DNA from 3 places in the Bradyrhizobium sp. UBA2491 genome. Region 2 is predicted to be linked to each of the others. Evidence: riboswitches for the same ligand, from Rfam matches in the RefSeq annotation. Region 2 holds a riboswitch; each other region holds the start of a gene.

Region 1 (7,041 bases), on a different contig from region 2:
ACCGCGATGTAGCCCTTGGCGCGCAGCACGTTCTGCTCGCGCGCCAGCCCTTTGATCGAGGCCACCAGCGCATCGATATCGGCGATCTCCGGAAGATCGATCACCACCGAATTGAAATCGTCGTGCTCATGTTCCTCTTCGCCGTCGTGATGCGACGGACGCGACGCGAGATCATTTTCCGCCGCCGCACCGAGACCCAGGATCACGCGCGCATCGATCGTGCCGTCGACCACGGGCAGCATCGGCACCTCACGCGGCATCTCGGCGGCAATCACCTGCTTCGCCGCCTTGATCCCCTCGGCGCCAGCGAGATCGGCCTTGGTCAGCAGCACGATGTCGGCGCAGGCGATCTGGTCCTCGAACACTTCCGAGAGCGGCGTCTCGTGGTCAAGGTTGTCGTCAGCGGCGCGCTGCGCATCGACGGCGACCGGATCCGGCGCAAAACGACCGGCAGCGACCGCCTCGGCATCGGCCAGCGCGATCACGCCGTCGACGGTGATCCGCGAGCGGATCTCCGGCCAGTCGAACGCCTTGAGCAGCGGCTTCGGCAGCGCAAGCCCCGAGGTCTCGATCACGATGTGATCGGGCTTCACGGGACGCGCCAGCAGTTGCTCCATCGCCGGGATGAAATCGTCGGCGACGGTGCAACAGATACAACCATTGGCGAGTTCGACGATGTTCTCGGTCGGACAATTGGCGTCGGCGCAGGATTTCAGGATATCGCCGTCGACCCCTTCGCTGCCGAATTCGTTCACCAGCACCGCGAGCTTCTTGCCGTTGGCGTTGCGGATCAGATGCTGGATCAGCGTGGTCTTGCCGGATCCGAGAAAGCCGGTCACGACGGTGACGGGGACTTTGGTGAGCGTTGTCATTCAGCGGCCTCCGGCACGACGGCAATGGGTGGAATGCGGGCAAGCGACTGCTTGCGAAAGATTTCTGGTCGGCTGCGCCACGGCGCGATGCCATCCGGCGCCGCCGCATAGGCGGACGCGCCGGCGATCACGTCCTTTGCATTGGCCTCCGACAGGCGGCCATAGACATAGGACCACCGTCCGGGCGCGCTGAGCGCGACCGAGCAGCCCTGGCTGCACGCCGACAGGCATTCGACGGGAACCAGATTGACCCCATCAGGCACGCCGGCGTCGCGAATCGCGGCGTGCAGACGTGCGCCCGGCGTGGTTTCACCTTCGGCCACCGTCTGGCCGGCGCGGCAAGTGATGCAGACATGAAGTGTAACGCTCATCGCTCTTCCCGAATTGGCAGTTGGAGGCGATGAGGCAAACGAACCAACCAATGGAGGCTCGTTCCCCGTCGCGGAACACCCCCGTCCGCCGGTCTCAATTGCTGCACTGGCAGGTCTCCCGGCTTGCGGAGCAGGCTGTCGCCCTTCGATCCCCGCCTTCCCGATTTCCGTGGAAATCAGTGGCCTTGGACATCTCTCCGGTCACGGTCGCGGGGGCGGCTGCGCTTCGGGCCCGAACCTGAGCCCTATCGCATTCCCTCTTCGCCTGTCGTAGGACAGGAACCAGCGCGGGCCCACCATTCGTCCAAGCCCAGTACTTGTCAAGCCAAAGGAATATCACATGATTTCTGAACAGGGTGGCGAGCGCGAGGACGCCGGCAGCGAGGCTTCGCTGGAGGCGCGCCACACGGCCAAAATGGCGAAAATCAAGGTCGCCCGGGACCGCATCATGGCGACCAAGAGCGGCGAAAAGGGCCTGATCATCGTTCATACCGGCGCCGGCAAGGGAAAATCATCGTCGGCCTTCGGCATGATCGTGCGCTGCGTGGCCCATGGCTTTCCTTGCGCGGTGGTGCAGTTCATCAAGGGCGCCTGGGATACCGGCGAGCGCCGGTTGCTGACCGGGCATTTCGGCGAGCTCTGTCAATTCCACGCGATGGGCGAAGGTTTCACCTGGGAGACCCAGGATCGCGCCCGCGACATCGCGGCAGCGCAGGCCGGCTGGGAGAAGGCCAAGGAGCTGATCGCGGACGAAAACCTGCGCATGGTCGTGCTCGACGAGATCAACATCGCGCTGCGCTACGACTATCTGGCGATCGCAGACGTGGTCGATTTCCTGAAGACGTCGAAGCCGGCGATGACCCATGTCGTGCTCACCGGGCGCAACGCCAAGGACGAGTTGATCGAGATCGCCGATCTCGTCACCGAGATGACCCTGGTGAAGCATCCGTTCCGCTCTGGCATCAAGGCCCAGCCGGGCGTCGAATTCTAAGAGCCCAACGCCATGGCGCGCGCATTGATGATCCAGGGGGCAGGTTCCGACGTGGGCAAGTCGCTCATCGTCGCGGGCCTCGCGCGTGCCGCCATGCGGCGCGGCCTGCGCGTGCTGCCGTTCAAGCCGCAGAACATGTCGAACAATGCGGCCGTGACCATCGACGGCGGCGAGATCGGACGCGCGCAGGCCTTGCAGGCCCTCGCCGCCGGCGTCGAGCCGCACACCGACATGAACCCGGTACTGCTGAAGCCGGAGACCGATGTCGGCGCCCAGATCATCGTGCACGGCAAGCGGATCGCGACCGCACGCGCGCGCGAATATGCCGCGATGAAACCGTCGCTGATGGGTGCCGTGGTGGAAAGTTTCGACCGCCTCAAGGCACGCACCGACCTGGTGCTGGTCGAAGGCGCCGGCAGCCCCGCCGAGGTCAATCTGCGCAAGGCCGACATCGCCAATATGGGCTTTGCGCGCAAGGCCGACGTGCCGGTGGTGCTGGTCGGCGACATCGACCGCGGCGGCGTGATCGCACAGCTCGTCGGCATCAAGACGGTGATCGATCCCGACGATGCCGCGATGATCCAGGGTTTTGTCATCAACAAGTTCCGCGGCGATCCGACGCTGTTCGACGACGGCTACCGGCTGATCGAAGCCCGTACCGGTTGGCGCGGCTTTGGCGTGCTGCCGTGGTTCGGCCGCGCCGGCGAGCTTCCGGCCGAAGACGCGCTCGGGCTGGGCGAGGCGCGCAAGCCCGGCCAGTGCAAGATTGCGTTTCTGGCGCTGTCGCGGATCGCCAATTTCGACGACCTCGATCCGTTGAAGCTCGAGCCCGGTGTCGATCTCGTGATGGTGCGTCCGGGCGAAGCCATCCCTGGTGATGCAAAACTCGTCATCCTGCCCGGCTCGAAATCGACCCGCGGCGACCTCGCGTTCCTGCGCGCGCAGGGCTGGGAGATCGATCTCTTGGCGCATCATCGCCGCGGCGGCCATGTGCTCGGCCTGTGCGGCGGCTACCAGATGCTCGGGCGGAGCGTCGCCGATCCCGATGGGATCGAAGGTCCCGCCGGCGAAACGCCCGGCCTCGGATTGCTCGACGTCACGACCGTCATGACCGAGCAGAAGACGTTGACCCGCGTCAGCGCGGTCCATGCCGCAACCCGTCAGCCGATCAGCGCCTACGAAATCCATATCGGGCACACCGACGGGGCGGATCGCGCGCGGCCGTTCGCATCGATCGACGGCGCGGCGGAAGGCGCCGTTTCCGCCGATGGACGCGTCCACGGCAGCTATCTGCACGGCCTGTTCGCCTCGGACGATTTCCGCAAGGCGTTCCTTGCGCGACTCGATATCGCGGCCGCGGATCAGCCCTACGGTGCCAGGGTCGAAAGCGCGCTCGACGCGCTGGCCGGGCACATCGAGAGCCATCTCGATGTCGAGGGCCTGCTGGCGCTGGCGCGCTAGATTATCCGCGCGCCAGCACGGCAGAGAGCCGCGACCATTCGGCTTCGTTGCCCGGCAGGCCGAGGCGCAACCATCCCGGCTGTTGCTGGAAAACCCGCGACCAGATCTGGCCGCGGGCAAGCTTCTCCTGTGCGGCCAGCGCATCGCCGACATCATAGAGACGAAACAGCGGCGTGCCGCCGACCAGCGTCCAGCCTCGCGAGCGTGCTGCCGTGTCGAGCCTGACGCAATCGTCCGCGAGCCGCGCAACCGTCGCTCTTGCCCAGTCCCGATCGAGCAACGCCCGCCGCCCAATCGCAATGGCAGCTCCCGAGACCGGCCAAGGGCCCGCCATCGCCGCAAGTCCGGCGATATCGCGTTCGCTGCCGATGGCGAAGCCGAGCCTGACGCCGGCCAGTCCGTAGAATTTCCCGAACGAGCGCAGGATCAGGAGGTGTGGCCGTCCTGCCTCCGCTGCGAGGGAGAGGTCGGGAACGGCGTCGGCAAAACTCTCGTCGATCACGAGCCGGCCGACGCGCGGCAACAACGCCAGCAGTTCGCCCCGTTCGTGGCGCCGTCCATCCGGATTGTTCGGATTGACGACGACGGCAAGATCAGCGTCGGCGAGCGCTGCGAGATCGGATGCTTCCTCGACGTCCCAACCGGCGGCCGACAGCACCGCGGCATACTCATTATAGGTCGGCGCCAGGATGCGCGCCCGCCCGCGAGGCGCGAGACGCGGCAGCAGCTGAATGGCCGCCTGTGCGCCGCCGATCGCTACGATCGGCGCATCGGTCGCGTAGGCCTGCCGCGCGGCGTGGTGGAGAGATTCGATATCCGATCGCGACGGTAACGCGCTCCATTGCCGCGGCTCGACATCGAGCAGCGGATAAGGCTGCCGGTTGATCCCCGTCGACAGGTCGATCCAATCGTCCGCGGCCCCGCCGAAGCGTTGCTGGGCGACGTCAAGATTTCCGCCGTGCTCTCGCATGCGCCGCTCTCTTACAGCAACGCCAGCGCGACGAACACCCCGGCCAGCAGCGTCATGGCACGGCGATAGAGCGTCAGCCCGGCGAGGATGTCGGCGGCGGCCGGATCGCGCGCGGCCTCGTTCAGCCAGGGCTCGTCCGCGACGTGCCCGTGATAGATGCGGGGGCCGCTGAGCCGCACGCCGAGCGCGCCGGCGATCGCGGCTTCCGGCCAGCCGGCATTCGGCGAACGATGCCGCCGTGCATCGCGCAGCATGCATGACCACGCCTGCGAACGGTTTGGCGCGAGCAGCACGAACAGCAGCCCGGTCAGCCGCGCCGGAATGATGTTGGCGAGATCGTCGATCCGGGCCGCCGCCCAGCCGAATGCTTCGTGCCGCTCGGTGCGATGCCCGATCATGGAGTCCAGCGTGTTGATCGCCTTGTAGCCCAGGATTCCCGGCAGGCCGAACAGCGCGCCCCAGAACACCGGCGCCACGATGCCGTCGGACGCGTTCTCGGCAAGACTCTCGATGCTCGCGCGCGCGATCCCGGCGTCGTCGAGCATCGCCGGATCGCGCCCGACGATCTGCCCGACCGCCAGACGGGCAGCTGCGATGTCACCGGAGACCAGCGGCTTGGCCACCGCGGCGACATGGTCATGCAGCGAGCGCAACGCCACCTGCGGCCACGCCAGCACACCGACAACGACGACACCCGCCCATTCGGATGCGAGCATGGACTGAACGGCCCAGCCGAGCGCGGCCGCCAGCGCAATCACCAGGATCGCCGCCGCAGCGCCTGCCGCGCGGCGAAATGGCGACGGATCGGATGTCCGGTTCCAGGCGCCATCAAGCAAATTGATCAGCCAACCGAGCCAGGTCACGGGATGGCCGATGCGCGCAAACAGCGGGGACGGCCAGCCGATCAAGGCATCCACGGCCATCGCCACCACCATCGCTCCCGCAAAACCCACGCATCTCTCCTCGCCGCGATCTCCCGTGATGCGCAAGACGTCGGCCGAGCGCAAGCCCTCGCCGGTGGATTTTCGGCTTTGTCTTTCACCGCGATTGGTGGTTAGAGCGTTTTCGAGCGGAAGCGGATGCCGGTCGCACAGGAGATGATATGGCGGTCATTGTGATCACGGGCGGGGCGCGATCCGGGAAAAGCCGGCGCGCCGAAGGTCGTGCGCGCGCCTTTCCGGGGCAGCCGGTCTATATCGCCACCGCCGAGGCGCTCGATGCTGAAATGGACGAGAGGATCGCCCGGCATCGCGCGCGGCGCGGCAACGACTGGATCGAACGCGAGGTGCCGCTCGATCTCGTCGAGGCGTTGTCCGCGACCGATGGCGGCGGCGCAAGGCTGGTTGATTGCCTGACGCTCTGGCTGTCCAATCTGCTGCATGCCGAGCGCGACTGGTCGCAGGAGGTCACGCGGCTGGCGGCTGCGCTGCCGCACCAGCGCAGCCCGGTGATCCTGGTCACCAACGAGGTCGGCCTCGGCATCGTGCCCGACAATGCGCTGGCGCGAACGTTCCGCGACGCCGCCGGCCTGATGAATCAGTCGATCGCAGCCGCAGCCGACGAGGTCGAATTCGTTGTGGCCGGCCTGCCGATGAAGCTAAAATGAACGCCGCGACCGATCCTGGCAAAGGCTCCGCGATGGTCTCGTTCGACGACGCATTTCGCCATCAACTGCACGAACTGTTCGTGTGGCGGCGCGACGTACGGCGCTTCCGCACCGATCCGCTGCCGGATCGGACGATCGAGCGGCTGATCGAGATCGCCTGCCTGTCGCCTTCGGTCGGCCTCAGCCAGCCCTGGCGCTTCGTCATGGTCGATGACAGAGCGCGGCGCCGTGCCGTGATCGAAGACTTCAAGGCCTGCAACGCCGATGCGCTGCGGTCCTATTCGGGCGAGCGCGCCGCGAAATATGCCGCGCTGAAACTGTCGGGCCTCGAAGAGGCACCCGACCATCTCGCCGTGTTCGCCGAGAAGACCGACCAGATCGGCGCCGGCCTCGGCCGCGCGACGATGCCGGAGACCACGGAATATTCCGTGGTGGCCGCGATCTGCTCGATGTGGCTCGCCGCGCGCGCCGAGGGGATCGGGCTCGGTTGGGTATCGATCCTCAACCCGGACCGCATCCACGACATTCTCGACGTGCCCGCGTCGTGGAAGTTCGTCGGCTATCTCTGCATCGGATACCCTCAGGCGGAATGCGACCGTCCGGAGCTCGAGCAGGCCAAGTGGGAATCGCGACGAGGTGCCGGTGAGTTCACCATCCGACGCTGACCGCGCGACCGCGAGTGGCGGCGTGCAGTGGCGCGCCGACATCGCTTCGCTGGTCTTTGCTCTCCCGCAGCACAGCGCGATCTGCGCAGTGCATCGGGGTGCGTT
Region 2 (7,041 bases):
GGTCCGCACACCCATGTTCTGCCCAAACTGCTGGCGCATGGCCGCACGCATGCTGCGACCGAGCCGTTGCCCGATGGCTGGATCCCTTGCGCGCATCTCTATCCGGCACATCCGCTCCGCGATCAGCTCGGCCGCAAACGTGAATTTCGGCGCGAGCATCACGTCGCATTCCAGGCACTGCTCGCGCGCTTCGGCTTGCCTGAACTGCTGGCGTTGAAGCGCAGGGTCATCGAGGCCGTCGCCGCCGGACAGGCTCCAGATGCAGTGGTCTTGCCGGGCGACCGTTTCGCTAGGGCGACCGTCCGGGTTGCCCTTCGACAATTGGGGGCGACGGAACAACTGACGCCGGTGCTTGTCGAATGGCTTGCTGTGCACGACCGGCTCGATCTGGTAGATTCCGAGAACCCGATGGAAGCGCCGCATTGAGGCCAAGCGGCATGGGACGTGAGAAATTGCCGGAAGGAGATACGCCATGGCTTTGAACGATCTGCCTTCCAGTGATCGATTCCGGCTGCATCCCGTCGAGCCGCGCTATGCGCCGATGTTCTGCTTTGCGCTCTCGACCGCCGCATCCGCGCTCGCGAGCTTCGTGTTCGCCTGCGCGACGCCGTTTGCCGCGTTCGCCGTGATCGCTGCGGCCGTGTTGCCGCTGCGCGGGGCCATGCTGGTGGTGTTCGGCACGTGGCTGGTCAACCAGACCATTGGATTTGGCGTGCTGCACTATCCCGTCGATGCCAAGACCATCGCCTGGGGTTTTGTGATCGGGGCTGCGGCCCTCGCCGGCACCGCGGCGGCATCCGCCGTCTTTCGCCAACTGCCCAGGAACCGCGTGGTGGGTACCTTCCTGCTCGCCTTCGTCGGCGCCTATGCTGGCTATGAAATCACGCTGTTGGCCGCCACGCCGGTCCTCGGCGGGGCCGGGGCATTCACCCCGGCCATCGTTGCGCGCATCGGGTTGCGCAGCGCGCTCTGGCTTGCCGGCTTGGTTGCGGCCTGCGAAATCGTCCGCTTGCTCAATCCGTTTGGTCGCCGACGCGCGGTGCGGCTGCCGTAGTAACCCTACGGGGTTCCAGGATGATTCATCCACAGACCCTTAACGAGGCTTTGGATAAGCATCGAAATATTTTGGATAGGCCGTCTGGTGGGCGTTGACACCCCAGCCCAAATCACACCAGATATAGGCGTCACGGTCTGCCATATCCCTAGATTTGGTGGCTAAGAGGGAAGCCGGTGAACTACGGGTTGATCCGTAAAAACCCGGCGCTGCCCCCGCAACTGTAAGCAGTGAGTTGTTCCCGATAGCTAAGTCACTGATGCCGCAAGGCATTGGGAAGACGAGGGAGCAATGACGACCTGCGAGCCAGGAGACCTGCCGCGACACCGAAATTACGTCCACGGGCGGGGTGTCCCGGCGGTCGCATGCAGAGCCGTGCCGGTGGCGCCAGCCGCCGGGTGATGCAGCGTCCCCTGACATCCAGTCCCAACAAACATCACGGGGTCTGCACGATGTCTCTCTCTCTCGATCGCGAAACAAAGCCAGCGTCAGTTGTCCTGCTGCGTCCGGAAGCGCTTGCCGCGCCGGAAGCCGCGCCGCCGATGCAGGTGATCCGCCGCAACGGCACGGTGTCGAGATTCGACGCCAGCAAGATCTCGGTGGCGATGACCAAGGCGTTCCTGGCGGTCGAGGGGCACACCGCCGCCGCGTCGCGCCGGGTGCATGAGATCGTCGAGCAGCTCACCGCCGAGGTCGTCACCGCGCTGTCGCGACGCATGAGCGAGGGCCGCACCTTCCACATCGAGGACGTGCAGGACCAGGTCGAGCTTGCGCTGATGCGCAGCGAGCACCACAAGGTGGCGCGGGCCTATGTGCTGTATCGCGACGAACGCACCAGGCAGCGTGCCGAGCAGGACGCGGCAAAGGCTGTTGCCAAGCCCGCGGCCGGTCCGACCATTCACGTCACGCTGCCCAATGGCAGCAAGGTGCCGCTCGACCACGCGCGGCTGGCGCTGATCATCAACGAGGCCTGCGCCGGCCTCGACGGCGTCGATGCGGCGCCCGTGGTCGCCGAGACCCAGCGCAACATCTATGACGGCATCAGCCAGGACGAGCTGGCGCTCGCCTCCGTGATGGCCGCCCGCACCCTGGTGGAGCAGGAGCCGAACTACACCTATGTCAGCGCGCGCCTGTTGCTCGACAAGCTGCGCACCGAGGTGCTGTCCTATGTGCTTGAGGTGCCGACCAGCGCCTCGCAGGCCGACATGGCAAGCCGCTACGCCGAGTACTTCCCGGCCTATATCAAGACCGGGATCAAGACCGAACTGCTCGACGCCGAACTCGGCCGCTTCGACCTGGCGCGGCTCGCCGCGGCGCTGAAGCCCGAGCGCGATCTGTCGTTCCAATTCCTCGGCTTGCAAACGCTGTACGACCGTTATTTCCTGCATGTCCGCGGCAACCGCATCGAGCTGCCGCAGGCGTTCTTCATGCGCGTCGCGATGGGCCTGGCGCTGCGCGAGATCGACCGCGAGGGCCGCGCGATCGAGTTCTACAATCTGTTGTCGTCGTTCGACTTCATGGCCTCGACGCCGACATTGTTCAATTCCGGCACCCAGCGGCCGCAGCTCTCGTCGTGCTTCCTGACAACCGTGGCCGACGATCTCGACGGCATCTTTAAGTCGGTCAAGGACAACGCGCTGCTGGCGAAATATTCCGGCGGGCTCGGCAACGACTGGACCCGCGTCCGCGGGCTCGGCGCGCACATCAAGGGCACCAATGGCGAGAGCCAGGGCGTGGTGCCGTTCCTCAAGGTCGCCAACGATACCGCGATCGCGGTCAACCAGGGCGGCAAGCGCAAGGGCGCGGTCTGCGCCTATCTCGAGACCTGGCATGTCGACATCGAGGAATTCCTCGATCTGCGCAAGAACACCGGCGACGACCGCCGCCGCACCCACGACATGAACACCGCGAACTGGGTGCCGGACCTGTTCATGCAGCGCGTCGAGGCCGACGGCGAATGGACGCTGTTCTCACCTGACGAGACGCCGGATTTGCACGATCTCTACGGCAAGCCGTTCGCCGAGCGCTACGCCCATTACGAGGCCAAGGCCGCGCGCGGCGAGATGCGGGTGTTCAAGCAGATTCGCGCCGTCGATCTCTGGCGCAAGATGCTGACCATGCTGTTCGAGACCGGTCATCCCTGGATCACCTTCAAGGACCCGTGCAATCTGCGCTCGCCGCAGCGCCATGCCGGCGTGATCCATTCCTCGAACCTCTGCACCGAGATCACGCTCAACACCTCGGACGACGAGACCGCGGTGTGCAATCTGGGCTCGATCAACCTCGCCAACCACATTCAGGACGGCAAGCTCGACGACGCCAGGCTGAAGGCGACGGTGACGACCGCGATGCGGATGCTCGACAACGTCATCGACATCAATTTCTATACCATCCCGGAGGCGCGCCGCTCCAATCTGCGGCATCGCCCGGTCGGTCTCGGCCTGATGGGCTTCCAGGATGCGCTGCATGCGCTGCGGATCGCGGTGGCGTCGGACGCGGCGGTTGCCTTCGCCGACCTCAGCATGGAGGCGATCTCCTACCATGCGATCTGGGCCTCCAGCGATCTCGCCGCCGAGCGCGGCCGCTATCCCTCGTTCGAGGGCTCGCTGTGGAGCCAGGGCATCCTGCCGATCGATTCGATCGACTTCGTTGCCGATGCCCGCGGCGGTGTCGCGATGGATCGCGCCTCGACCCGTGACTGGCCGACCCTGCGCGCCCGCGTCACGTCGGTCGGCATGCGCAACTCCAACGTGATGGCGATCGCGCCGACGGCGACGATCTCCAACATCTGCGGCGTCGCGCAGTCGATCGAGCCCGCCTACCAAAATCTCTATGTCAAATCCAACATGTCCGGCGACTTCACGGTGGTGAACGACTATCTGGTGCGCGACCTCAAGGCGCGGGGGCTGTGGGACGAGGTGATGGTCAACGACCTCAAATATTTCGACGGCAGCGTCGGCTCGATCGACCGCATCCCGGACGATCTCAAGGCGCTCTACGCGACCGCGTTCGAGATCGACTCAAGTTGGCTGCTCGAGGCCGCGGCGCGGCGGCAGAAGTGGATCGACCAGGCGCAGTCGCTCAACCTCTATATCGCCAATCCTTCCGGCAAGAAGCTCGATGCGCTGTATCGTCTGGCCTGGTCGCTGGGACTGAAGACCACCTACTACCTGCGTTCGCGCAGCGCGACCCATGTCGAGAAGTCGACGCTGAAGGGCACCGACGGCAAGCTCAACGCGGTGTCGTCGGTGGCGCTGGCATCACCGGCGCCGGATTTGTCGGGTGCGATCGCCTGCTCGATCGACAATCCCGACTGCGAAGCCTGCCAGTAAGAAGGATCAAAAAACATGCTCGACTGGTCAGAGACCACAGCCACCGCCAAGAAGGCACCGCCACCTGTCATGGCTGTGTCTGCCGCATCGACCGAGGCCGCCGGCCTCGGCGCCATCGACCGCCATGGCGGCCGCGTCTCGGTCGACGAGAAGCGGATGATCAACTGCCGCGCCGACGTCAACCAGCTGCTGCCGCTGAAATACAAATGGGCGTGGGAGAAATACCTCGCCGGCTGCAACAATCACTGGATGCCGACCGAGGTCTCGATGCAGGCCGACATCGCGCTGTGGAAGTCGCGCGACGGTCTCACCGAGGACGAGCGCCGCGCCATCAAGCGCAATCTCGGCTTCTTCGCGGCGTCGGAAAGCCTGGTCGCCAACAACATCGTGCTGGCGATCTACCGCCACCTCACCAACCCGGAGTGCCGGCAATATCTGTTGCGCCAGGCTTTCGAGGAGGCGGTGCATACCCACACCTTCCAGTACATCGTCGAAAGCCTCGGCCTCGATGAGGGCGAGCTGTTCAACATGTACCGCGAGGTGCCGTCGATCACCGATAAGGCGGCATGGGCGATCAAGCACACCCAGCATCTCGACGATCCCGACTTCAAGACCGGCACGCCGGCTGCCGACCAGGCGTTCCTGCGCGACCTCGTCGCGTTCTACGTGATCTTCGAGGGCATGTGGTTCTACACCGGTTTTGCGCAGATCCTCTCGCTCGGCCGTCGCAACAAGATGGTCGGGATCGCGGAGCAGTATCAGTACATCCTGCGCGACGAGAGCATTCACCTGAACTTCGGCATCGACGTCATCAACCAGATCAAGATCGAGAATCCGCACCTGTGGACGTCGGCGTTCCAGGACGAGATCCGCGGCATGATCCGCGAGGCGGCCGAGCTCGAGGCCGCCTACGGTCGCGATACGATGCCGCGCGGCTTCCTCGGGCTGAATGCCGTGCTGTGCGAGCAGTACATGCACTTCATCGCCAACCGGCGCTGCGCCCAGATCGGGCTGACGCCGGTGTTCGCGGAAGCCGAGAACCCGTTCCCATGGATGTCGGAAGCGATGGACCTGAAGAAGGAGAAGAACTTCTTCGAGACCCGCGTGATCGAATACCAGAACGGCGGCGCGCTGAGCTGGGATTGAGCGCATCGGCGCCCGTCATTCGGTAACTTGCCAGCGGGCCACGCAATGCGCGGCCCGCTTCATTTTCGTGAGTTAACGCCGGCGCGCCTTACTTCGTGGTGTAGCCTCCATTGACCAGGATGGTCTGGCCGGTCATCCACCAGCCCTCCGACACCAGCAGGCGAATCCACGGCACGATGTCCTTGATGTCGGTGAGGCCGGTCTTCGAGAAGCCGGACAGCGCCGCGGCCGATTTGTGATAGGCGACCGCATCGGCGCCCTCGGCCGGATAGAAGAACGGCGTGTCCATCGGGCCCGGTCCGATCGCGGTGACCGAGATGCCGCGCGCGCCGAACTCCTTCGATGCGGCGCGGGTGAAATGCTCGACCGGCGCCTTGGTGCCGGCATAGGCCGCGTAGTATGGCGTGTAGGCGCCGAGCAGCGATGTCACCAGCGTGCAGATCTTGCCGTTGTCGTTGACGTGGCGACCGGCCTCTTTGAGAAAGAAGAACGCCGTCTTGGCGTTGACCGCGCTCATCGCGTCATATTCGGCTTCGGAGATCTCGACCATCGGCTTCTTCAGCACCTTGCCGACGGTGTTGATCGCGATGTCGGGACGCCCGACTGCGGCAACTGCATCGGTGAACAGCTTCGCCATCGCGCCGGCGGCCGTGAGGTCAGCCTGCAAGGCAACCGCCTTGGCGCCCGCGGCCTGCACCGCCGCGACCGTCGCGTCGGCATCGGCCTTGGTCGCGGCGCTGTTGTAGTGGATCGCGATCGCCTTGGCGCCATGGGCGGCGAGATCGCGCGCGATCAGGCCGCCGAGATTCTTGGCGCCGCCGGCGATGATGACGGTCTTGTCCTTGATGCTGTGGTCGGTCATTGGCGTTTCGCCTCTCCGGATGGTGCGGCCACGCCCTGCGGCCGCTTTCTGGAGAGGACGATATCGTCTAGGATTGGCAGATAAAGCTACCAATTCTGACCTCACTTGTCAGAAATTGCGAACAATTGGAGCCGATTCTGGACCGTATCGATCTTTTCCGCATCTTCGCCCGCGTCGTCGAATGTTCGAGCTTCACGCGGGCGGCCGACACGCTTGGCGTGCCGCGCTCGTCGGTTTCGTCGGCGGTGGCGGAGCTGGAGCAACGCGTCGGCGCACGGCTGCTGCATCGCACGACGCGCAAGGTATCGCCGACCCATGACGGCGCGGCGTTCTACGAACGGTGCCTGCGCCTCGTCGCCGATGTCGAGGATGCCGAAACGCTGTTCCGTCAGGCCGCGGCCGAACCATCGGGCCGGCTCCGGGTCGACGTGCCCGGGAGGATCGGGCGCCTGATCATCGCGCCGGCGCTGCCGGCTTTCCTCGATCGCCATCCGCAGATCGAGATCGATCTCGGCGTCACCGACCGTGCCATCAACCTGATCGAGGATAGCGCCGACTGCGTCGTGCGCGTCGGCGCGCTCGGCGATTCCGCACTGATCGCGCGACCGCTCGGCAATCTGACGCTGATCAATGTCGCAAGCCCGGCC
Region 3 (7,041 bases), on a different contig from region 2:
CAGCCGTCCGACATGTTGCCGGTGGCGTTGACCCGGTAGGACACATTGGGGCTGATCGGACCGGTGCTGTCCACCGACAGCCGTCGCGTCATGTTGCTGTCGAGCGAGACCTCGGCCGCGTTGTAAGGCGTGCTCTGCGGCTTCTTCGGAACGACGTTGATGACGCCGCCGATCGCGCCTTCGCCGTACAACACCGAGGCCGGCCCACGCAGCACCTCGATGCGATCCGTGGACCAGGTGTCGTAGGGAAACGTCAGCGTGCCGGAGCCGATATAGAAGCGTGTTCCGTCATAGAGCGTCATCACCGAGTTGCTGCCAGCAAAGCCGCGGTCGCTGAACGACAGCCCGCCATTGCCGGGCGCCGGCGTCGCGATGAAGCCGGCCGCATTCTGCGTGACGGCATCGAGCACATTATGCTGGCCGCGTTCCTGGATGGTCTGCGCCGTGATGATCTCCACGCTGGCCGGCGTCTGCAATGGCGTCAGATTGAGCCGGCTGCCGGTGGTTCCCGGCTTGGTGGCATTCAGCGTCGGCGATGGCGATCCCGATGTCGATGCAGACGATGCGGCCGCGGGCTGCGGCGCGCCGCCCGCCACCGCGGTCGTTGCACGGCGGGACCTCGGTCGCGATGTGGTTGCGGTATTGGCTGCTTGCGCAGCGGGTTTCGGCTTGGCCGCGGCCGAAGGCGAGACTTCGATCGGATCGAGTTTCGTTGCAGGAGCGGACTGCGCCAGCACCTCGGCCGGCAGCAGCAGCGACGACAATGAGCAGAACAAACCGAGGCGCAGCCCCAGCGCAACGGAAGACGATGACGACATCAAGGAAACTCGCGGTAACGTGGCACGTCACCGCGAACGCGGACTGGCGCATTGCTCAACGAGCAACGTTCCGATCCCACCAGGACGCCCCCGCCCGATGTGCTCGCGTGTGACCACGACTGACGGCAGGTCTCCTGGCTCACGGGTCATCGCCTGTCGACGCCTTCCCGGGCCTGACAGCCCAGTGGCAAATTGACGAAAGGCTCGCCGTTTACAGTTGCGGGGACAGCTGCGGCATTGGGGTTTCCCTCGCACCGCATTCCCTTTTGATCCCCGAAGGGAACCGTCGACAAACGATTAAGAGCTGCTCATCGGGCTGTCAATTCGCTGTGATCACCGCACACATGCTTTGCGGACAAGCGTTGCTGCAACGTCACTATTGATTGCCGTCATTTCATGGTGCCTCGACGCAGCCGTCCATAATCGCATCGATCTCGCCGCGCGACAGCGCGCCCATCTCGGCGATGAACACGATGCGCGTCCGCGGCACCCCGGCCGCCGGCGCCCCGCCCGCGGTCAATGTCGCGCGTCCGCCGGCCAGTTGAAATACCATCGGCCGGCCGGGCTGCTCGACCGTTTCGAACAACCCCTTCGCCCGCGCGAGCTTCGGCGCCAGCCTGCCGATCGCCTGCTGCAATCGCGGCAGGAGCACCCGCCGCTCCGACGTCCAGCTCAGTGTCTCGAACCGGTCCGCTGCCGGCCGTCTCGGCGTAATCTCTCGCAGCACCGGCACATGATCGAGATCCGCCGGGAACAGCAACGCCGCCGGCACCTCGCCGTGCACGGCATCGACCACGACCGCCGCCGGACGCACGGCGCGGACGGCATCGCGGATCGCGGCGCACGCGGCTGCGTCGGCGAGATCAATCTTGCTCAGCGCGACGATGTCCGCCGCCCGCAATTGCGACCGCAGCAGCGCATCATCCAGCGCGGTCACCGGCTGCGTCGCGTCGACCACGCACAGCACCGTCTCCAGCGGCGCCTCCTTCCAGATCACCGGATCCATCAGGTTGCGCACGATGTCGGCGGGATCGGCGATCCCGCTGGTCTCGATCACGATGAACTCGGGACGCGGATCACGCCGCAGCAGGGTTGCGAGCGTGCGCAGCAGGTCGCCTTCCAGCGTGCAGCAGATGCAGCCATTGCTCAGGCTGACCACGCCATCGCTGGCGCCGGCGATCAACTCAGCGTCGATGTTGATCGCGCCGAAGTCGTTCACCACCGCGGCGATGCGCCGGCCTTGCGCATGCGCCAGCAGATGGTTGACGACCGTGGTCTTGCCCGCCCCGAGGAAGCCCGCGACCAGCAGGATCGGGACCGGCACGTCAGGCCCCGGTGACGGGCCGGCGCACCGGCCGGCCGGGACGTGCCGCGACGTCGAGCACGCCATCCTTGATCAGCGGCTGGCCGCTGACCACGAGGTGCCGTACGCCTTCCGCCGGGCGATTCATGGCGGAGAAGGTCGCGCGATCGCTCAGCGTCTCGTAGTCGAACACCACGACGTCGGCATCGGCGCCCGCCTGCAGCCGGCCCTTGGCGCGCATCGCCGGCGTGCTCGCCGACAGGATCTCGGCCGGGATCAGCGCGCATTTGCGGATGCCTTCGAGCAGCGACACCTTCTTGCGCTCGCGCACCCATTCGCGGATGAAACGGGTGAAGCACCCCGCCGAACGCGGATGCGAGGTGGCGTCGTCCGGCAGCGGCCAGGCATCGCCGGTGTAGGGGCGGCCATCCGACAGCGTCCACGGCATCGCGTCGGAGGCGATCGCGCCGCCCGGATACAGCACCGCCATGTCGAGCAGGTCGCGATGATGCGAGTTGTTCTCGATGTCGAGCACATGCCACAGCACCAGCGTGGAGGGCTCCGCGGCCTGCGCCGCCAGCAGCTCCTCGCGGCTGCCGAAGCGATGACCGTCGGTGACGCGCTGCACCGAATCGTAGCCGAGGCCGTTGCGCTCCTCGAATTTTGGATCGCTGAAGAAGGTCGCCGCCAGCACCGTCGAGCCGGTGCCATAGGGATAGGCCTCGACCGTGATCGGCAGGCCCTGCGCCTGTGCCTTCGCGATCAGCGCGACGCAGCGTTCGATGTCGGTCTTGCTCGACGAGTTGAAATGGCAGATGTGCATATGCGCGCCGGTGGCGCCGGCATAGCCGATCAGGCGGATATAAGCCTCTGCCGCGCTTTCGGGGTCGATCCGCGACATGTAGGCGACGTGGGTGAAGGTCGGCACCGCGTGATTGGCGGCGAGCTGGCACACCGCGGTCAATTCCTGCACGCCGGCGCCGGGCGCATAGGCGTTGAGGATGCCGATGCCGATGCCGCCCTCGTTCAGGCCGTTGGCGAGACGTTCGAGAATGCCGCCGACTTCGCCCTCCGTCGCCACATTGTCGATCCAGCGGCGGTCGCGCATCGCGCTGCCGAACGATTCCAGCGAGCTCTCCGAATTGGAGCCGGTCATCGCGCCGATCCGGGCGAACGCCCAGTTGGCCGCGGCGCCGTAATTCAGCACCCGCCCCTTTTCGGCCTGCCGCTTGTACCAGGATGCGACCGGCAGCACGCCGGCCTCGAGGTCGAGCGATGTCGTGACCCCGTCGAAGGCCTGCATGCGATCGGCCGGAATGGTCTGGCCATGCGCGTGCAGGTCGATGAAGCCGGGCGCCACCACGAGCCCGGTCGCGTCGATCTGCCGCTCGGCGCCGCCAAGCCCGGTGCCAACAGCCGCGATCTTGCCGTCGACCACGGCGACATCGCCGATCGCGTCCATCCCGCTGGCTGGATCCACCACTCGGCCACCGCTGATCACCAGACCACCCATCTCGCCATTCTCCGCATGTCCAAAATGAAGCCTCGACCAACGGCCCCATCAACGCTTACGACCGGCGCCATCCGGCGCCAACAGCCAAAATTGCATCGCTCTTATCGCAGCAACCCGGCAAGGATCGTCGCGACATGTTGTAGCGCAGCATCCTTCGCGCGGCGCCGGTGCCAGGCCAGATGCAGGGAAAATCCTGCCGCTTTGATCGGCGGCGGAAATGAGACCAACCCGCTGAAATCGGCGACCACCCGCGAGGGAAGCATCGCGATCATGTTGGAGCCGCGCAGCAGGCTTGGCACCATCTGAAAGGTCGGGACCACGAGCCCGATCCGCCGCGACAAATGCCGGCTCGCGAGCTCGGCATCGAGCGGCGAGCGGTTGTCACCACGGCCGGAGACGAGAACATGAGGATAGGCAAGCCATGTCTTGAGATTGAACGCCTTCGCAGCCGGATGCCGCGCCCGCATCGCCACGACGTAGTGCTCGACCATGACCTCCTGGCGATGGAGGTCGTCTTCGGCCGGCGGAAACACCGAAACGGCGAGATCGCTGCTGCCGTCGATCAACGCCGCGCGCGCGGCGTCGGCGCCATGCCAGGGCTGGATCACCAGATCGATCCCGGGAGCCGAGCGTTGCAATTCCTGCTGCAACGGCGGGACGACGAGCAGGGCGGGGTAATCCGTCATGGAGATGCGCAAGACCTGGCGAATGTCGGCGAGCCGCACCTGCGGCGGATCGACCAGTTCGGTCAGACCCGCGAGCAGCGATTTCAACGGCGCGCGCAACGTCTCGGCCTTCGGCGTCAGATACATCGTGCCCCGGCCGCGCTCGAGCAGATCGTCGCGGAACAGCTCGCGGCAGCGTTGCAGGGCCGCCGACGTCGCCGGTTGCGACAGCCCGAGCCGGTCGGCGGCGCGGCTGACATGGGCCTCGTCCAGCAAGGCGTCCAGGATCACGAGGAGGTTGAGGTCGAGCGACCGTAAATTCATAGAACAGATAATACAGTAGATTTATTATCGATTGGAGTAATTTATGCGTCTGCCGCATGCTCGCTCCATCAACGCACAGGAGCCGACCACATGACCAAGACCCTCATTCTCGTCTTTCACCGCGATCTCTCGCAATCCAAGGCCAACGCCGCGCTGGCGGCCGCCGCGGCCAGCCTGCCCGGTGTCGAGGTCGTCGACATGCAGGCACTGTATCCCGGCGACATCGACATGTTCCGGGACGGTGAGCGCGAAGCCGCCCGCCTGCTCGCCGCCGACCGCATCGTGCTGCAGTTTCCGATCCAGTGGTACTCCACCCCGGCGCTGCTGAAGGCATGGCAGGACGCGGTCCTGACGCGGATATTCTACGTCGCCTATGAGACGGAGGGCCGGTTGCTCGAAGGAACCCCGCTGATGGTGGCGGCGACCGCCGGCAACGTGCACGACGCCTATCGCACCGGCGGCCGCAACATGTTTCCGATGATGGACTTGCTTGCGCCGCTGCGCGCCACGGCGCATCGCTGCGGGCTGCCGTGGTCCGATCCCTTCATCATGTACGAATCGGACCGGCTTTCGCAGCAGGCGCTCGAAGCCGCAACCGCAGACTATGTCGCCAAGCTCGAAGACTGGATCGCATCCACGCCGGCTCCCCTCAAGCAGGCGGCATAGGCCGGCTGCTCAAGCCCGTGCAGCGCGCCGCGGCGGCAATCCTCTCCAGAGATCGTCGCCGGACCTCGCCCGACCTGGAACCATCCTTGGCGGCGTCCGGTCTTTCGCGATCGCCGCCTCGAACGCACGCCGCAGCCGGGGATTGTCGATCTGGGCCTCGAAGCCCCGTAGCACCGCCTCAGCCTGTATGTGGCGTCCGGAGATCGCGTGGCACAGCTCCGCGGTCGTCCTGCGGAAGAAGCTGAACGAGACGTCGGCGGCGCCACTCAACCGATCGAGTTCGCCGGCCACCGCCAGCACGTGCATCCGGTCGGCGTCATCGAGCGTCACCGCGAAGCGCAGGACGGCGAGTTGCCAGGCGCAGAGCAGCCTGCCCTGCGGTTCGGTCGCTCCTGCACTGCGCATCAATCGAACACCCCACGCGCCGATCGATGGCGCGGCGGGACTATCCCTTTGCAGCAATAGGTTTTCGAGGGGAGGCTGCGGGCGATCGTATAGGATTCGCATAAGCGGTGCGCCGGCCGTTACTGGCCGGACGCGCACCGCATGCTCAAATCCCCTCGAATTGCAGCCGCGCCAACCGTGCATAGAGGCCGCCCGCGGCGACCAGTTCGGTGTGGGTGCCCTGCTCGACGATCTTGCCCTGGTCCATGACCAGGATGCGGTCGCAGGACAGCACGGTTGCCAGCCGGTGCGCGATGACGAGCGTGGTGCGGTGGCGCATCAATTCCTCCAGCGCGGTCTGCACCAGCGTCTCGCTCTCGGCGTCGAGCGCGGAGGTCGCCTCGTCGAGCAGCAGCAGCGGTGCATCACGCAGGATCGCGCGCGCGATCGCGATGCGCTGGCGCTGGCCGCCGGACAGCGTCACGCCGCGCTCGCCGAGCTGGGCGTCGAAGCCGCCGGGCAGCCGGCGCAGGAATTCGGTGGCATGGGCGAGATCGGCGGCGCGCTCCACTTCGGCATCGGTGGCATCGGGCCGACCGAACCGGATGTTCTCGCGGGCCGAGGCAGCAAACACCACGGAATCCTGCGGCACCAGCGCGATCCGCGCCCGCACCTCGGCCGGATCGGCCTGCCGGATCGGCACGCCGTCGAGCGAGATGGTGCCCGATTTCGGATCGTAGAAGCGCAGCAGCAGGTGGAACAGCGTGCTCTTGCCGGCGCCGGAGGGGCCGACGATCGCGACCTTCTCGCCTGAACCGACCTTCAGCGACACGCCGTCGACCGCGAGCGCATTGGGCCGGGTCGGATAGGCGAAGCTGACATCGTCGAAGCCGACATCGCCGCGCGCCGGCTGCGGCAGCGCCCGCGGCGAAGCCGGCGCCGCGATCTGCGGCTTGACGCGCAGGATCTCGAACAGCCGTTCGGCGGCGCCCGATGCGGCCGAGACCTCGCCCCAGACCTCGCTGAGCTGGCCGAGGCCGCTGGCGGCAAAGGCCGTGTAGAGAATGAACTGGCCGAGCCGGCCCGGACTGATGGCGCCGACCAGCACGTCGTGCGAGCCGACCCAGAGGATCACGACGACGCTGGCGAACACGATGAAGATCACGATCAGCGTCAGCACCGCGCGCGCCTTGGTCGAGCTGCGCGCGGCTTGATAGGCCTGCTCCACCTCGCCGGCGAAACGCGTCGTGGCGAGCCGCTCGCCGGTATAAGCCTGCACGGTGCGGATCGCGTTGACCAGCTCGGACGCATAGGCGCTGGCATCGGCCAGCGTGTCCTGGGCGGTGCGCGACAGCCGCCGCACCCAGC

Evidence for each region. A riboswitch is a leader RNA that binds a small molecule or an ion and turns the genes downstream of it on or off. The one in region 2 is predicted to bind cobalamin.
Region 1: it holds a riboswitch for cobalamin, as region 2 does, so the genes downstream of both, B2W55_RS26940 (DUF1636 family protein) here and B2W55_RS11725 (ribonucleoside-diphosphate reductase subunit alpha) in region 2, are expected to answer to the same signal.
Region 3: it holds a riboswitch for cobalamin, as region 2 does, so the genes downstream of both, B2W55_RS05665 (TonB-dependent receptor) here and B2W55_RS11725 (ribonucleoside-diphosphate reductase subunit alpha) in region 2, are expected to answer to the same signal.

Annotation. Positions count from the first base shown of each region.
Region 1 is NZ_DDOP01000079.1:40,890-47,930, reverse strand. Features, by position in the region: gene cobW (cobalamin biosynthesis protein CobW) at 1-872, opposite strand, end outside; gene B2W55_RS26940 (DUF1636 family protein) at 869-1,243, opposite strand; cobalamin riboswitch at 1,335-1,545, opposite strand; gene cobO (cob(I)yrinic acid a,c-diamide adenosyltransferase) at 1,584-2,234, shown strand; gene B2W55_RS26930 (cobyric acid synthase) at 2,247-3,695, shown strand; gene cobD (threonine-phosphate decarboxylase CobD) at 3,697-4,665, opposite strand; gene cbiB (adenosylcobinamide-phosphate synthase CbiB) at 4,677-5,618, opposite strand; gene cobU (bifunctional adenosylcobinamide kinase/adenosylcobinamide-phosphate guanylyltransferase) at 5,768-6,271, shown strand; gene bluB (5,6-dimethylbenzimidazole synthase) at 6,304-6,936, shown strand; gene B2W55_RS26905 (hypothetical protein) at 6,914-7,041, shown strand, end outside.
Region 2 is NZ_DDOP01000039.1:84,047-91,087, reverse strand. Features, by position in the region: gene B2W55_RS11735 (DUF6925 family protein) at 1-426, shown strand, start outside; gene B2W55_RS11730 (hypothetical protein) at 473-1,054, shown strand; cobalamin riboswitch at 1,171-1,391, shown strand; gene B2W55_RS11725 (ribonucleoside-diphosphate reductase subunit alpha) at 1,507-4,386, shown strand; gene B2W55_RS11720 (ribonucleotide-diphosphate reductase subunit beta) at 4,402-5,532, shown strand; gene B2W55_RS11715 (SDR family oxidoreductase) at 5,621-6,394, opposite strand; gene B2W55_RS11710 (LysR family transcriptional regulator) at 6,532-7,041, shown strand, end outside.
Region 3 is NZ_DDOP01000017.1:90,773-97,813, forward strand. Features, by position in the region: gene B2W55_RS05665 (TonB-dependent receptor) at 1-818, opposite strand, end outside; cobalamin riboswitch at 926-1,121, opposite strand; gene B2W55_RS05670 (CobW family GTP-binding protein) at 1,213-2,142, opposite strand; gene B2W55_RS05675 (amidohydrolase family protein) at 2,144-3,634, opposite strand; gene B2W55_RS05680 (LysR substrate-binding domain-containing protein) at 3,736-4,623, opposite strand; gene B2W55_RS05685 (NAD(P)H-dependent oxidoreductase) at 4,714-5,289, shown strand; gene B2W55_RS05690 (hypothetical protein) at 5,299-5,694, opposite strand; gene B2W55_RS05695 (ABC transporter ATP-binding protein/permease) at 5,840-7,041, opposite strand, start outside.